Regions from separate parts of the Roseateles sp. GW821-FHT02E12 genome, predicted to be linked through region 1. Evidence: predicted binding sites of a transcription regulator. Region 1 holds the regulator's gene; each other region holds the start of a gene.
The links. Region 1 encodes LexA, which represses DNA repair genes until DNA is damaged. Its sites were predicted from a motif close to ACTGTATNNNNATACAGT; they were not measured.
Positions count from the first base shown of each region.

Region 1 (5,648 bases):
AGGTCATCGCGCTGACGCAACGGCTCACGCAGCTGCGCCAGCAACTCAACCGGGCCGCTGACGCGGCCGCCTGATTCCTTCCCCACCACCACCCCCAAAGGAGCCACCATGGCCATCGAAAAAGCCCTCTACACCGCCACCGCCACTGCCACCGGTGGCCGCGCCGGCACCGCCAAGTCGTCTGACGGCGTGCTGGACGTCGTGCTGACCACGCCCAAGCAACTCGGCGGCGACGGTGCCACCGGCACCAACCCCGAGCAGCTGTTCGCCGCTGGCTACTCGGCCTGCTTCATCGGCGCGATGAAGGCCGTGTCGGCCCGCCAGAAGGTCAGCCTGCCCGCCGAGGTCTCGATCACGACGGAAGTCGGCATCGGCCCTCACGCCAACAAGCCGGGCGCCTTCGGCATCCAGGTCGACATGAAGATCTCGGTGCCGGGCATGGACCGCGCCGCGCTGGAAACCCTGGTGGCTACCGCCCACGAGGTCTGCCCCTACTCGAACGCCACGCGCGGCAACATCGACGTCACGCTGACCATCGTCTGAGGCCGGGAGCCGTGAACGCCGGTTCGTGACATCCGTCACGCTGGCGTCACGGCCGCCGGTCAGCATCGCGGGTTTTCCAACCACTCCGGAGACCCGCGATGCGCCCCAGCTTCCTTCCCACCGTGCTCGCCAGCGCCCTGCTGGCCCTCGCCGCCCAATCCCGCGCGGCCGAGCCGGTGCTGATCGGCATGGGCAACCTCAGCGGCTCGCTGAGTGACATGTCCGGTCTGAACTACTCGTTGGAAAGCGGCCTCGCGGCCAATCTGCTGGGCGGCATGGGCTCGGGCTTGGCCTGGGCCGGTGGCAACACCTTCCTGGCCCTGCCCGACCGCGGCCCGAACGCCAATGACTGGGGCGCGCCGCAGCTCGACAACACGACGTCCTTCATCGCCCGCTTCCAGACGGTGCAGCTCAGCCTCACCGCCAACGCAGCCGGCTCCGCCCTGCCCTACACGCTGACGCCGACGCTGCAGGCCACCACGCTGCTGTCCAGCACCACCGCGCTGAACTACGGCCCCAAGGCAGCGACGCTGGCCGGCATCGTCGACAGCAGCCTGCTTCCCGCCGGCAGCAAGAACTACTTCTCGGGCCGCTCGGACAACTTCGCAGTGGGTCTGTCCACCAACCCGGCCAACGCGCGCCTGGACCCCGAAGGCATCCGCGTCTCCAACGACGGCAAGAGCGTCTTCATCTCCGACGAGTACGGCCCCTACGTCTACCAGTTCGACCGCGCGACCGGCGAGCGCCTGCGCACCTACAGCCTGCCGAGCAGCTTCGGCGTGAGCAACGTCAGCTCGTCGGGCGCTGCCGAGATCTCCGGCAACGCGACCGGCCGCGTCGCCAACAAGGGCATGGAAGGCCTGGCCATCTCGCCCGACGGCAAGACGTTGTTCGGCTTCGTGCAGAGCCCGCTGGCCCAGGACGGCGGCGACGGCGGCCGCTACAACCGCATCGTCAAGATCGACATCGCCACCGGCGCCGTCAGCCAGTTCGCCTACGACAACCAGATCGCCGGCAAGGCCTACAACAGCAGCGAGCTGCTGGCGCTGAACGACCACGAACTCATCGTGCTGGAGCGCGACGGCAAAGGCATGGGCGACGGCTCCAAGGCCGTGGTGAAGCAGCTCATCAAGATCGACCTGACGGGTGCCGCCGACGTCAGCGGCATCGCCGACCTGCGCACCCAGCCCAGCACGGCAATCGTCGGCACGCGCTTCCTCGACATCAAGGCCGCGCTGAACGCCGCCGGCATCCCTGACGCGCTGATCCCGGCCAAGCTCGAAGGCATCGCCTTCGGCGAGGACGTCGTCGTGGGCGGCAAGACGATGCACACGCTCTACCTGGCCAACGACAACGACTTCCTGGCCACGTTCACCCCGAACGGTGGCAGCGCCCCGGTGGCCTACGGCAACCAGTTCTACGTCTTCGCCTTCGAGGGCAACTTGGTCAACCAGACCATCGCTGCCGTGCCGGAACCCAGCCAGTACGCGCTGCTGCTGGCGGGCCTGAGCCTGGTCGGCTTCGTGGCACGCCGCCGCAGCCGCTGAGGCTTATTCGCCCAGCAGGGTCAGGATCAGTTCGATCCTGGCCTTGACCGGGCTCAGCGCGCCGGCGCTCGGCAGCAGGCCGGGCAAGTCCATCACCGGGCCGGCGTCGCAGCGCGTGCTGCGCCAGACCTTCACGCCCCCGGCCTGCGCCTCGCGCAGTGCCGCGTCCAGCGCGACGCTGAGCGTGCCGTTGCCCGTGCCGGCGGCAACCAGCCCGTCAATGCCGGCCGCCCACAGCGCCCGCACGACGGCGCCATCCGCGCCGGCATGGTTCATGACGATCTCGACGCGCGGCCAGCGTTCGGCCTGACGGCCGATGCGCGCCATCCCCACGGCGTCACCTGACGGCCACCGCCCGAGCTGCCGCACCACGCCCTCCTCCACCCGCGCCACCAAGGCCCCATCGACCGACTCGAAGGCGTCGACGCGGTAGCTGTGGGCCTTGCGCACCTGCGTCGCGTCATGCACGCGGCCGGCAAACGCAACGACAACACCCGACGCACCTGGCTTCGCCGCCACCTGCACCGCGTCGAAGAGGTTCTGCGGTCCGTCAGGCGCCAGCGCCGTTGCAGGGCGCATCGCTGCCGTCAGCACGACGGGCTTGGCCGGCGCCAGCACGCGCTGCAGGAAGTAGGCGGTCTCCTCCAGCGTGTCGGTGCCATGCGTGATGACGATGCCGCCAACCTCCGGCCGCCCAAGCTGCTCATGCACGACAGCCGCAAGCCGCTGCCAGGTCGAGAAATCCATGTCCTTGCTGTCGAGCTGGGCGACCTGATGCGCTTCCAGCCGGCGCCCGGCCAACGCCGGCACCGCGGCCAGCAAATCCTCGACGCTCAGCTGCGCGGCCGTGTAGCCGACACCATCGCTGGCTGTTTTGGCGGTCCCGGCAATCGTGCCGCCGGTACCCAGAATGACGATCAGATCCGCTGCAGTTTGCAATTTTGTAGATTCCTGGATGAAAATACAGGTGCTGGACAAATTTCCAGCCACCTCAAAAGGCCGCACGTGCAAGACCGACCCAAGCTTACCGCCCGCCAGCAGCAGATCTTCGACCTGGTCCGCCACGCGATCGAAAGCACCGGCTCGCCACCCACCCGCGCTGAAATCGCCGCCGAGCTGGGTTTCAAATCCGCCAACGCCGCCGAAGAACATCTGCAGGCCTTGGCCCGCAAAGGCATGCTGGAACTCGTCGGCGGCACCTCGCGCGGCATCCGATTGAAGTCCGACGCGCTGAACGCCGTCAACCGCGCTCGCCAGTTCAGCCTGCCAATTCCCAACTTCGCGCAACTCACGTTGCCGCTGATCGGCCGCGTGGCAGCAGGCGCGCCCATCCTGGCGCAGGAACACGTTGAGCAGACCTACACCGTCGAACCCGGCCTGTTCGCCAAAAGGCCCGACTACCTGCTCAAGGTCAAGGGCATGAGCATGAAGGACATCGGCATCCTCGATGGCGACCTGCTTGCCGTGCAATCGGCCAAGGAGGCCCGCAACGGCCAGATCGTCGTCGCCCGCGTCGGCGAAGAGGTCACCGTGAAGCGCTTCAAGCGCGGCCCCGAAGGGATCGAGCTGCTGCCGGAGAACGCCGATTTCGAGCCCATCCGCATCAACGAGAACAGCGAGCACTTCAGCATCGAAGGCCTGGCCGTCGGCCTGATCCGCGGGCAAGGCTTCAACTGAGTTTGGACGGGGGTTCAATTCCCCCGGCCCACTCGAAATGAAAAAAGGCCCGTGTCACCGACACGGGCCTTTTCGTTTGGATGGTGGAGCCGGGGGGAATTGAACCCCCGTCCGTCAGCCATCACCGGGCAGATCTACATGCTTAGCCGGCTGATTTGAATCTCACGGTCAACTCGCGCAGTGGCACGCTAGCTTTCCCGCCAGTCACTTGATCTCACGCCTAGCCGAGTGACCCGGTCAGACGCCAGCCGATGTGAGTGACTTCTCAGCCTAGCCCCTTGCGAGGTTCAGCCCGGCCCATCGGCCTGCCGTTGAGAAGCTCATCCGCAATTAAGCGGCGAGTGCGAACGTAGAGTCGTTTGCAGTTACTTTGTTTCCAGTGGTTTTACGAGCGAACTGGTGCTCGGCATGCCCTACTCCGGATCCGCACCCACGTCGAAACCAGGTCGGCCCCAGAAGGCGTAGTTTAGGCCAGTCCGAGCTGCTTCAAGAGCTCGCCGGGCGCGGCAAGCTCGATATCTGCACCCCAACGCTCATGCTGAGCCTGCGGGCCCAGGTAGCCCCAGGCCGCCACGGCCGTCGCCATGCCGGCGGCCCGGCCGGCCAGGATGTCGCGCTCGTCATCGCCGACATAGAGACAGGCAGCCGGCGCAACGCCGAGCCGGCGGGCAGCCTCCAACAGCGGCGCCGGGTGGGGCTTGGTATGGCCCGTGGTGTCGCCGCCAACGACAGCAGCCGCCCCCAGGCGTAGCGCTGCGACCAGCGGCAGAGCGAAGCGCTCGGCCTTGTTCGTGACGATGCCCCAGGCGAGCCCGCCGGCAGACAGGCCAGCAAGCTCGGCTTCGACCCCTGCAAAGGGCCGCGTGCTGTCCTGCATCAGGCCTTCGTAGCGGTCGAGAAACTCGCGCTTGAGTGCGTCGTAGCTCGGCTGCCCAGGTGCCACGTCGAAGGCCTGGCCCAACATGCCGCGCGCACCCGACCCGCCATGCGGCCGGTACTGCGCCAGCGGCAGCGCCGCAAGCCCGCGCTCGGCGCGCATGGCATTGGCGGCGCGGGCCAGGTCCTCGGCGCTGTCGATCAGCGTGCCATCCAGGTCGAACAGCACGGCGCGCAAATGCGCCCAGCGCGCGGCAAGCGGCTTCACAGCGGGCGGCGGCAGGCCATCAGGTAGTTGACGTCGGTATCACTGCCGAGGCTGTAGCGCTGTGTCAGTGGGTTGTAGGTCAGGCCTCGGCTGGCCTGGGTTTCAAGACCCGCGTCGCGGCAGAACTGCGCGAGCTCCGAGGGCTTCAGGAAGCGCGCGTACTCGTGCGTGCCCTTGGGCAGCATGTTCAGCACGTACTCGGCGCCGACGATGGCCAGCAGGAAAGCCTTGGCGTTGCGGTTCAGCGTGGACAGGAAGACCCAACCACCGGGTTTCACCAGCGTGGCGCAGGCGCGCACGACCGAGGCCGGGTCGGGCACGTGCTCCAGCATCTCCATGCAGGTCACCACATCAAAGCCCGCCGGCTGCTCGTCGGCCAGGGCCTCGACGGCGATCTCGCGGTATTCAACGCCCTCGGTGCCGGCTTCCATCGCATGCAGTTCGGCCACGCGCAGCGGCTTGGTCGACAGGTCGATGCCCAGCACCTGCGCGCCGACACGCGCCATGGAATCGCTCAGGATGCCGCCGCCGCAGCCGACGTCGAGCACGCGCTTGCCCGCCAGCGGGCTGAGCTGCTGGATCCAGCCCAGGCGCAGCGGGTTGATCTGGTGCAGGGGCTTGAAGTCACTCTCGGGATCCCACCAGCGGTGGGCCAGTTCGCCGAATTTGGCGAGCTCTTGCGGGTCGGCATTGATCGTCATGACGTCCTGAAATTAAAAAAGCCCCGACGGCAGGCC
Region 1 is NZ_JBWKVK010000004.1:829,921-835,568, forward strand. Features, by position in the region: gene AC07V5_RS26605 (MarR family winged helix-turn-helix transcriptional regulator) at 1-74, shown strand, start outside; gene AC07V5_RS26610 (organic hydroperoxide resistance protein) at 109-543, shown strand; gene AC07V5_RS26615 (esterase-like activity of phytase family protein) at 642-2,090, shown strand; gene AC07V5_RS26620 (asparaginase) at 2,094-3,068, opposite strand; gene lexA (transcriptional repressor LexA) at 3,096-3,767, shown strand; RNA gene ssrA (transfer-messenger RNA) at 3,849-4,221, opposite strand; gene AC07V5_RS26635 (HAD-IA family hydrolase) at 4,234-4,911, opposite strand; gene ubiG (bifunctional 2-polyprenyl-6-hydroxyphenol methylase/3-demethylubiquinol 3-O-methyltransferase UbiG) at 4,908-5,612, opposite strand.

Region 2 (5,648 bases), on a different contig from region 1:
GCTGGGCGTAGGCGTCACCGTGACCACCGCAGGCGTCCTCGTAGGGCATCCACAGGGTGTCGGACGAGGCGGCGGTGACCGTCAACGCGGCATCGACCGTCAGATGCAGGCGCATGTCATGGATGGGATCGCCCGCCTTGCGCGGCACGCCGGCCAGCGGGACGTCATGCGACTTGGTGTCGACGAGGCTGGCTTCGACATCGAACAGGCCGTCATCGCGCGCAAACACCTGCACATCGAGGGCGCGGCGATGCAGCGGGCGGCGCGTGATGGTCGGTTGGGCGGGGGGCATGGGCGGGAGGCAAGCAAAACAACCCGGCCGGTGCCGGTACGGCAGCTCTACCGAGGCTCGCAACCACTTTGCCGCAAGGCGCAGAGGGCATGTAACCGGGTGAACCACCGTTTTCGGGGCAGCCGGCAATGTAGCACGGAGGGTGAAATTCACCCCTGCGCGCTCGGTCAAGCAGCCCTTAGGCCCTGAGCAAGCGGTGCACCACTTCGGGGGCAAACCCCCGTGCCAGCAGAAAACGAGTCTGGCGCGCCCGCTCCGTGGCGTCGCGGGGTGGTTCCGCGCCGAAACGCCGGAGCCAGACCTCGCGAGCGCGGTCCAGCTCGGTTTCACGCAAGGTGGCTTGTTGCTCGGCGTCCAGCTTCAGCCCGTGGCGGGCCAGCTCCTGCTGGATGCGCTGTGCGCCGAAGCGGCCCGAACGCACATGCAGGCGAGATTCGACAAAGCGGGTTTCGTCGAGATAGCCCTGGGCGGCGAGGGCGTCGAGCAGCGCGTCGACCGCGGATTCGCCAACATCGGCGTCCACATCGCAGTCTTCGGGCGCCAAGTCGCCGTCAACTGCGTCCTTGTTGTCTTGCGGCGAATTAAGGCGCGCAAGTTGCTGCTGCTCAATGCGCAGCAACTTGCGTCTCAGTTCGGCCCGGCTGTGCTCGCGCTGGGCCAGCAAGCCGATGGCGCGGGCCTTCAGCGACAGGGGCGCACGCGCCATGGCCGCCAGCCGTGCGGGCTTATTCCGGTGCTGCCGTTGTCAGCAGAGCCACGCCCAACGATTCGCGGATCTTGTTCTCGATCTCGCGGGAGACATCGGGGTTCTCGCGCAGGAATTCGCGGGCGTTGTCCTTGCCCTGGCCGATCTTTTCGCCCTGGTAGGCGTACCAGGAGCCGGACTTCTCGACGATCTTGGCGATGACGCCCATGTCGACGATCTCGCCCTCGCGGCTGATGCCTTCGCCGTAGAGGATGTCGAACTCGGCGGTCTTGAACGGGGGGCTGACCTTGTTCTTGACGACCTTGACCTTGGTCTCGGAGCCGATGACTTCCTCGCCCTTCTTGATGGAGCCGATGCGGCGGATGTCCAGGCGCACGGAGGCGTAGAACTTCAGCGCATTGCCGCCGGTGGTCGTTTCGGGCGAGCCGAACATGACGCCGATCTTCATGCGGATCTGGTTGATGAAGATGACCATGCAGTTGGTCTTCTTGATCGTGGCGGTCAGCTTGCGCAGGGCCTGGCTCATCAGGCGAGCCTGCAGGCCGGGCAGGCTGTCGCCCATTTCGCCTTCGAGTTCGGCCTTGGGCGTCAACGCCGCAACCGAGTCGATGACGATGAGATCCACCGAGCCGGAGCGCACCAGCGCGTCGACGATCTCGAGGGCCTGCTCGCCCGTGTCGGGCTGGCTGATCAGCAGCTCCTGCAGGTTGACGCCCAGCTTCTGGGCGTACTGGATGTCCAGCGCGTGCTCGGCATCGATGAAGGCGCAGGTGCCTTGCAGCTTCTGCATCTCGGCGATGACTTGCAGCGTCAGCGTCGTCTTGCCGGAGGATTCCGGGCCGTAGATCTCGACGACGCGGCCGCGCGGCAGGCCGCCAACGCCCAGCGCGATGTCCAGGCCCAGGGAGCCGGTGGAGACGACCTGGATGTCTTCGATGACCTCGCCTTCACCCAGGCGCATGATGGAACCCTTGCCGAATTGCTTTTCGATCTGGGCGAGGGCGGCCTGCAGGGCCTTGGCTTTTTCGGTGTTGAGGGCTTTGACCGGGGCGTCCATGCGAATCTCCGTGGGGAATGGCTGAATTATGGGGCAATCTGTATGTTTGTACAGTGGTTTGTCCCCCGATGTGCGGCGGCTTGCCGTCTCAGGATTGGGGACAGCTTAGGCATGAGGTGGCTCATGACGTGAGCCAGGCTTGCGCTGCCGCAAGCCGTCTGCATCGCCGCCGCACATAACATCGGAGCAGGAGACAAGACGATGCGCATCCTGATTGCGGAAGACGACCAAGTGCTGGCTGACGGGCTGTTGCGTGCGCTGCGCGCCTCAGGTTATGCCGTGGACCGTGTCAGCAGCGGCACCGAGGCCGATACGGCGCTGGCCACACACGAGTTCGACCTCGTCATCTTGGATCTGGGCTTGCCGCGCCTGCACGGGCTGGAGGTGTTGCGCAAGCTGCGCGCGCGCGGGTCGACGATGCCTGTGCTGATCCTGACCGCGGCGGACAGCGTGGAGCAGCGCGTCAAGGGGCTGGACCTGGGCGCCGACGACTACATGGCCAAGCCGTTCTCGCTGCAGGAACTGGAGGCGCGGGTGCGGGCATTGACCCGGCGCGGCCTGGGAACGGCCAGCAGCATCATCAAGCACGGGCCGCTGAGCTTCGACGCCACCGGCCGCGTGGCCTACATCAACGAGCAGATGCTGGAGTTGTCGGCGCGCGAGCTGTCGCTGCTGGAAGTGCTGCTGCAGCGCGCCGGGCGGCTGGTCAGCAAGGACCAGCTCGTCGAGCGCCTGTGTGAGTGGGGCGAAGAGGTCTCGAACAACGCGATCGAGGTCTACATCCACCGGCTGCGCAAGAAGATCGAGCAAGGCCCCATCCGCATCGCGACGGTGCGCGGTCTCGGCTACTGCCTCGAAAAGATCGCCTCTTGATCGATGCCCAGTAAAGACGGCGCCAGCCCCGAGCAGGGCTCGATGGCCCGGGCTGGCGCCCCTGCTGCGCAGGGCTCGCTGTTCGGCGAGATCCTCGACTGGATGCTCGCCCCGCTGCTGCTGATCTGGCCGATCAGCGTCGCGCTGACCTGGCTGGTAGCGCAGGGCATCGCCAGCCGGCCCTATGACCGCGAGCTGGGCGAGATGGCGCGCAGCCTGGGGCTGCAGGTGGCGGCGGCTTCAGTGCCGGCGCCGGCACCCCTTGGCAAAGGCAAGGACCGCTATGCCCTCGCGCCCGAGGCCGCGGCGCTGCTGCGGGCTGATGCGTCGGACACGGTTTTCTACCAAGTGCTGGGCCTGCGTGGCGAACTGCTGAGCGGGGACGCGGCGCTGCCCGTGCCGGCCGAGGACGCACCCACCGTGCCCTGGGAGCTGCATTTCCGCGACGACGAGGTCGGCTCGGACGCCGTGCGCGTCGCCTACCTCTGGATTGCGCCGGAGGGTCAGGCCGGGGCGAGCAGGACCATGCTCGTGCAGGTGGCCGAGACGCTGGGCAAGCGGGCGCGGCTGACGAACGAGATCATCAAGGGCGTCATCCTGCCGCAGTTCGTCATCCTGCCGCTGGCGGTGCTGCTGGTGTGGCTGGCGCTGGCGCGCGGCATCTCGCCGCTGAACGAACTGCAGCGGCGCATCCGCTCGCGCGAGAGTTCGGACCTCAGCCCCATCGACGAGCAGCGCGTGCCCGATGAAGTCGCGCCGCTGGTGCGCGCCATCAATGACCTGCTCGCGCGGCTGGACTTGTCGATGAGCCGGCAAAAGCATTTCCTCGCCGACGCTGCCCACCAGCTGAAGACGCCACTGGCCGGCCTGCGCACCCAGGCCGAGCTGATCCAGCGCGAGATCGATGCCGGCCGGGCGTCCCCCGAGGAGCTGAAGCGCTCGCTCTCGCACATCGCGAGGGCCAGTGAGCGCGCGGCCCACATGGTCAACCAGTTGCTGGCGATGGCGCGTGCCGAGGACGCCGAGCAGGCGCTGCGGCGCGAGCCGGTCGACCTGGCGGCAATCGCCATCGACACGGTGCGCGACTTCGTGCCGCGTGCGCTGGAGCGGCGCATCGACCTCGGCTATGACGGCGTCGTGCCCGACGACAGCCGGCTGCGCGTGCATGGCCAACCGGTGCTGCTCGGCGAGCTGATCCGCAACCTGGTCGACAACGCGCTGCTGTACACGCCGGCGGGCGGGCTGGTGACGGTGCGTGTCGTCGAGGACCCATTCGGCCAGGTCGTTGTGCTGCAGGTCGAGGACACGGGGCCGGGCATCGCGCCGACCGAGCGCGAGAAGGTCTTCCAGCCGTTCTACCGGTCTCTCGGCAGCGGCGCGGAAGGCTCGGGCCTGGGCCTGGCCATCGTGCAGGAGATCGTGCAACAGCACGAGGCCGAGCTGACGCTGGACGACACCCGCGTGCGCCGCGCGGCGGGCGGCGAGTCGCCCGACGGCCAGGGGCCGGGGGCGAGGTTCACGATCCGCTTCCCGGCCGGGGCTGTGTCTACGTCTTGACGAGCTTCTTGACTCGGGCGATCGACAACAGCAGGCCCAGCGACAAGCCCAGCGTCACCATGGCCGTGCCGCCATAGCTGACGAAGGGCAGCGGCACGCCGACGACGGGCAGGATGCCGCTGACCATGCCCATGTTGACGAAGACGTAGGTGAAGAAGGAGAGCGTCACCGCGCCGGCCATCAGCCGCGTGAACAGCGTCGGTGCGTCCGACGCGATCATCAGCCCGCGCAGGATCAGCGCCGTGAAGCCGGCCAAGAGCGCCAGCGCCCCCATCAGGCCGAATTCCTCGCCGAAGGCCGCGAAGATGAAGTCGGTCGTGCGCTCGGGGATGAACTCCAGGTGAGTCTGCGTGCCCTGCATGAAGCCCTTGCCGGTCACGCCGCCGGAGCCGATGGCGATCTCGCCCTGGATGATGTGGAAGCCCTTGCCGAGCGGGTCCTTGGACGGGTCCAGCAGCGTGCAGATGCGGTGCTTCTGGTAAGGCTTGAGCACCGGCCAGGTCACATCGGGCTGGCAGATCTTGTCTTCACTGAGCACCAGCGTTGTCGCGCCGGCGGCGGCCAGCACGACGGCCGGCACGATGAGCTTCCATGGCAGGCCGGCGAAGAAGATCACGTACAGCCCCGCGGCCAGCACGAGGATGCCGGTGCCGAGGTCGGGCTGCTTGGCGATCAGGAAGAACGGCAGCAGCAGCAATGCGAACGCGGCGATGAAGTCCGGCCAGCGCAGCAGGCCCTCGCGTTTCTGGAACCACCAGGCCAGCATCAGCGGCGTGGCGAGCTTGAGCAGCTCGGACGGTTGTATCTGCGTGACGCCGATGCTGAGCCAGCGCGTCGCGCCCTTCTTCGTGACGCCGAACAGCGCGGTCGCGACGAGCAGGGCCACGCCGAAGGCGTACAGCGGGATGGCCAGCGCCATCAGCTTTTGAGGTGGCACCTGGGCGACGATGAACATCAGCCCCAAGGCCAGCGCCATGTTGCGCGCATGGTCGACAAAGCGCGTGCCGTGGTCGTAGCCGGCCGAGTACATGCACAGCAGGCCCCAGGCGCACATCCACAACACCGCGATCAGCAGCGGGATGTCGAAACCGCTCAACCAGGGCCGCAGGCGTTGCCAGAGAGGCGGGCGCTCGATGACAGTCATTTGGAAGCTCCCGAAGCGG
Region 2 is NZ_JBWKVK010000001.1:606,397-612,044, reverse strand. Features, by position in the region: gene AC07V5_RS02890 (DUF2889 domain-containing protein) at 1-292, opposite strand, end outside; gene AC07V5_RS02885 (regulatory protein RecX) at 471-998, opposite strand; gene recA (recombinase RecA) at 1,018-2,055, opposite strand; gene AC07V5_RS02875 (response regulator) at 2,257-2,928, shown strand; gene AC07V5_RS02870 (sensor histidine kinase) at 2,971-4,485, shown strand; gene rodA (rod shape-determining protein RodA) at 4,475-5,629, opposite strand; gene mrdA (penicillin-binding protein 2) at 5,626-5,648, opposite strand, start outside.
Region 2: a site for LexA is predicted at 2,093-2,110, ahead of recA (recombinase RecA). Genes of this name have one in related genera too.

Region 3 (5,648 bases), on a different contig from region 1:
CGGGCTCGGGCCAGCGGGCCAAAATGCGTGCCGCCCGCTGCCTCCTTTGCCCCTCCGAATGCCCCTGATCAAGCGCCTGCTGGCCTGGTTCCAGCCCGACACCTCACGCCCCCTGACCCAAGCCTGGCTGGCCTCGCTGTGGATGGGCCTGTTGGCCAACTGGCCGCTGTGGAAGCAGCTGCAGACCCTGCCCGGCATCGGCATGGGCTTCACGCTGGCCTTCGCCGGCATGGTCACGGCCGCCACCGGCGCGGTGCTGAGCCTGCTGGCCTGGCCCAGGCTCATCAAGGGCGTGCTGGTGTTTCTGCTGCTGGCCGGCGCCGCGCTGGCCTATTTCATTGGCACCTACGGCATCGTGTTCGACCCCACCATGGTCGTGAACATGGTGCAGACCGATGTGCGCGAAACGCGCGACCTGCTGAGCTGGCGGCTGCTGGTCAGCCTGCTGCTGCTGGGCGCCCTGCCCGCCTGGTGGCTGCTGCGCCGGCCTCGGGCGCCCGCGCAGGCCTTTGGCAAGCGCCTGGGCGGCAACCTAACGGCCTTCGGGCTGGCTATCGTCGTGATGGTGCTGCTGGCGCTCAGCGTCTTCGCCACGCTGTCTTCGACGATGCGCAACAACAAGAGCATTCGCTACATGGTCACGCCGCTGAACGCGGTCTATTCGGTCAGTGCCGTCGGTGTGCGCAGCCTCTCCGGCCCCAAGGGCCCGATGGCCGTCATCGGGGCGGATGCTCGCCTGCTGCCGCGCGCCGATGGCGCCAAGCCACCGCTGCTGCTGCTGGTCGTCGGCGAAACGGCGCGGGCGATGAACTTCAGCCTGAACGGCTACGCCCGGCCCACCAACCCCGAACTCGCCAAGCTGCCGGCCACCAGCCTGGTCAGCCTGCGCCAAGTCAGCTCCTGCGGCACGGCCACGGCCGCCTCGCTACCCTGCATGTTCGCGCCCCAGGGCCGCTCAACCTTCGACGCCGACAAGCCGCAGGAGAACCTGCTGGACGTGCTGCAGCGTGCCGGCGTGGCCGTGCTGTGGCTGGACAACCAGAGCGGCTGCAAGGGCCTGTGCGACCGCGTGCCCAACAGTTTCACGGCCAAGCTGCCCACGGGCGCCGCGCCACTGCCGGCCGGGACGTGCGACGGTGAGGAATGCTTCGACGAGTCGCTGCTGCATGAGCTGGACAAGCGCATCGCGGCGCTGGACCCGGAACGCCTCAAGCGCGGCCTGGTGCTCGTCATGCACCAGATGGGCAGCCACGGCCCGGCCTATTTCAAGCGCTCGCCGCCCGACCTCAAGACCTTCCAGCCGGAATGCCGCAGCAATGAGTTGCAGCAGTGCCCGCGTGAGCAGGTCGTCAACGGCTACGACAACACCCTCGTGACGACCGACCGGCTGCTGGCCCGCTCCATCGCCTGGCTGCAGGCGCAGGCGCCGCGCTTCGACGCCGGCATGCTCTACGTGTCGGACCACGGCGAATCGCTGGGCGAGAACGGCCTGTACCTGCACGGCATGCCCTACGCCATCGCACCCGAAGAGCAGACCCATGTGCCCATGATTCTGTGGCTGCCCGAGGGCGGCGTGGCGGCGCTCAAACCCGGCTGCCTGCAGGCCCTGCGCGACAAGCCAGCCTCGCACGACAACCTCTTCCACACGGCCATGGGCTGGGTCGGCGCGCGGGCGGATGTCTACAAGCCGGAGTGGGACTTGCTGGCGGGCTGCCGAAGCTGAAAACCTTGCGGGACAGACCGCCCGAGCGCAGCGAGTAGCTCTGTCCCCAACTGGCTAGAAAAGATCACCCTGCGCCGATGGCTTGCGTGGCGGCCTGAACAACGCCAGCTGCACCGGCCGCCGCTCCGTGCGCAGCCCCAGCTTGGCCACCGCCCGGCGCAGCCGCGCGCGCAGCAGGTCGGCCCAGATGCCCTCGCCAGTGAAGCGCGTGCCGAAGCGGGCGTCGTTGTCCTTGCCACCGCGCATCTCGCGGATGCGCGCCATCACGCGCTCGGCGCGGTCCGGGAAGTGGCGCTGCAGCCAGTCCTGGAACAACGGGTTCACCTCCCAGGGCAGGCGCACCGGGATGCTGAAGGCGCTGCTGGCGCCGGCTTCGGCCGCGGCTTCGAGGATGCGCTCCAGCTCGGGCTCGTTGATGAAGGGAATGATGGGCGACACGCTGACGCCCACCGGCACGCCCGCATCCGCCAGCGCCTTGATCGTGCGCAGCCGCCGGGCCGGTGCCGCGGCGCGTGGCTCCAGGATGCGGGCGAGATCGTTGTCCAGCGTCGTCACCGACAGATAGACCGACACCAGGCCCTGCGCCGCCATCGGCACGATCAGGTCCAGCTCACGCTCGATGCCTGACGACTTGGTGACGACCGAGAACGGGTGGCCGCATTCCGCCAGCACTTCGACGATGCGCCGCGTGATGCCGAGCTTGCGCTCGATGGGCTGGTAAGCATCGGTGGCCGTGCCGATGACCAGCGAGCGCGGCTCGTACCGGGCGCCCGCCAGCGTCTCGCGCAGCCGCTCGGCCGCGTTGACCTTGGCGACGATCCTCGTCTCGAAATCCAGGCCCGGCGACAGGTTCAGATAGCTGTGCGTCGGCCGCGCGAAGCAGTAGATGCAGCCATGCTCACACCCCCGGTAGGGATTGATCGAGTAATCGAAGCTGATGTCGGGCGACTGGTTGCTGGTGACGATCTTCTTCGCATGCTCCTCGATGACCTGCGTGGCCGGCGGCAGATGCTCCTCGGCGGCATCCTGGTCCAGCGAGCCCCAGCCGTCGTCGTACTGCTCTCGCTCGCGTTGCTCGAAGCGGTGCGGCATGGCCGTGGCACTGCCGCGGCCCTTGATGGAGTCGAGCGGGACGCGCGCCGGCTGGGTTGCGGCGATGCGGATGGGAGCGGGCGACATACTGTAAATATATACAGTATTTTGGATCCCGCCAGCCCCCTGATCGAGAACCCGTCGCATCGTGAAGCGAAGGCGTTCTGGGCGCGCCAGGCGCGAACTACGCGCCGCCGGCTGCAAACTCGCGGTCGACGACTCCTTCACCTTGCATGAACCTCCCTGACCCGATATCGCCGCCGCCCGCCCGCCTGCGCGATCAACGCGACTACCTTCACCTGCTCGGCGCGCGCGTAACCGGCGGTGCGGCCAACCAGATGCTGATGGTGGCCCTGGGCTGGCAGATGTATGACCTGACCACCAGCGCCTGGGACCTGGGCCTCGTCGGCTTGGCGCAGTTTCTGCCGGCCCTGTTGCTGACCCTGCCCGCCGGCCATCTGGTGGACCAGCACGACCGCCGCCTGCTGCTGGCATCCAGCCTGTGCCTGCAACTGCTGGCGGCGGCCTGCCTGGCCCTGGCCAGCGGCGGCGGCTGGGTGGGGCCGCAGCTGATCCTGCTGCTGTCGGTGCTGCTGGGCTGTGCCCGAGCGCTGCAGATGCCGTCGCAGCAGGCGCTGATGCCCACGCTCGTGCCGCCAACGCTGCTGCCCCGCGCGGTGGCCGCTGCAAGCTCGACGATGCAGGCGGCCATCATTGCCGGCCCGGCACTCGGGGGAATGCTGTACGCCTTCGGGCCCTGGGCCGCCGGTCGCATCGAGCACAGCGCCGCGGCCAGCACCGCGGCTCACTGGGGCGCCGCCATCGTCTACGGTGTGTCGCTGCTGCTGCTGATCGCGGCAACGCTCGCCGTGCTGACCATCCGCCACCGCCCGGCGCCGTCGCGGCGCGTTTCACCGGACCTGGCACAACTGACCGCCGGCATCCGCTTCATCTGGCAACGCCCCGTCGTGCTGGGCGCCATCTCGCTGGACCTGTTCGCCGTGCTGCTGGGCGGCGCCACCGCCCTGCTGCCCATCTTCGCGCGGGACATCCTGCACACCGGCCCCGAGGGCCTGGGCCTGCTCCGCGCAGCGCCGGCGCTCGGGGCGGTCAGCGTCGGCCTGTGGCTGGCCCGCCACCCCATCGACCGCCGCGCCGGCCACTGGCTGCTGAGCGCCGTGGCGGTGTTCGGCTTCGCGATGATTGCCTTCGCGCTCACGTCGTCGTTCCTTGTCGCCTTCGTCGTGCTGGCCATCAGCGGCGCGGCCGACATGGTCAGCGTCGTCATCCGCCAATCCCTCGTGCAACTGGAGACACCCGACGAGATGCGCGGCCGCGTCGGCGCCGTGAACTCGGTCTTCATCGGCGCCAGCAACCAGCTCGGCGAATTCGAGTCCGGCGCCACCGCTGCCCTGCTCGGCCCGGTCGGCTCGGTGCTGCTGGGCGGCGTGGGTACGCTGGCTGTCGTGCTGGTGTGGTGGAAGATCTTCCCGGCGCTGGCGCAGCGCGACAGCCTGCATTCCCAGCCGGCCTGACGGGACGGCGACGGGCGCGCTGGGTCGACCCGCGTAGGAAACTCAGCTGCATCGGATACGACCGAAAACAAAAAGACCACTGACGCGCCGTGCGCATCAGTGGCCTTGGCAGAAGGCTCACGAACGAAGGCTAGTACTCGTCCCGCTCCACGCCGACATAGCCGGGCGCGAGGTTCTCGAACTTGGTGTGCATGCGCTGGAACATCAGCTTCACGGTGCCCACCGGGCCGTTACGCTGCTTGGCGATGATGATCTCCGCCACGCCGGGTTCCTTGCAGTCTTCCTTGGTGTAGTACTCGTCGCGGTAGATGAACATGATGATGTCGGCATCCTGCTCGATGGCGCCGGACTCGCGCAGGTCGGACATCATCGGGCGCTTGTCGGGCCGCTGCTCCACCGAGCGGTTCAGCTGCGACAGCGCGATGACGGGGCACTTCAGCTCCTTGGCCAACGCCTTCAGGCCGCGCGAGATTTCGCCGAGCACGGTGGCGCGGTTCTCTTCGCTGCCACCGCCATTGCCGCTCATCAGCTGCAGGTAGTCGATGACGATGAGGCCAAGCTGGCCGCAGATACGCGCCTGGCGACGCGCACGCGCACGCACTTCCGAAGGCGACAGGCCCGGGCTCTCGTCGATGAAGATGCTGGCCTTACCGAGCTTGTCGACGGCCTCGGAGAGGCGCCCCCACTCGTCGTCCTTCAGCTGGCCGGTGCGAAGGTGGCTCTGGTCGATGCGGCCGATGGAGCCCACCATCCGCAGCGCCAACTGCGCCGCGCCCATTTCCATCGAGTAGATGACGACGGGCAGGCCCTCGTTGATGGCAACGTTCTCGGCGATGTTCACGGCGAAAGCCGTCTTGCCCATGGACGGGCGCGCGGCCAGCACGATGAGGTCGCCACCTTGCAGGCCGGCGGTCTGGCGGTCCAGGTCGTAGAAGCCGGTGCGCACGCCGGTCACGTCCTGCGCGCCACTCTCGGCCAGCTCGTTGACGCGGTCGATCAGCGCGACGACGAGGTTGTCCATGCTCTGGAAGCCCTGGCGGCTGCGCGAGCCTTCCTCGCCGATGCGGAAAATCTTGCCTTCCGCCTCGTCGAGGATCTGCGTGACCGCGCGGCCCTGCGGATTCATCGCGGCGGTGGCGATCTCGTCGCTGGTGGCCACCAGCTTGCGCAGGATGGCGCGCTCGCGAACGATCTCGGCATAACGGCGCAAGTTGGCGGCGCTCGGCACGCTCTGCGCGAGCGCGTTCAGGTAGGCCAGGCCGCCGCATTCCTCGGCACGGCCGACGGAGGTCAGCTCG
Region 3 is NZ_JBWKVK010000002.1:851,767-857,414, reverse strand. Features, by position in the region: gene AC07V5_RS14730 (phosphoethanolamine transferase) at 59-1,723, shown strand; gene AC07V5_RS14725 (PA0069 family radical SAM protein) at 1,778-2,902, opposite strand; gene AC07V5_RS14720 (MFS transporter) at 3,049-4,350, shown strand; gene dnaB (replicative DNA helicase) at 4,481-5,648, opposite strand, start outside.
Region 3: a site for LexA is predicted at 2,903-2,920, ahead of AC07V5_RS14725 (PA0069 family radical SAM protein). Genes of this name have one in related genera too.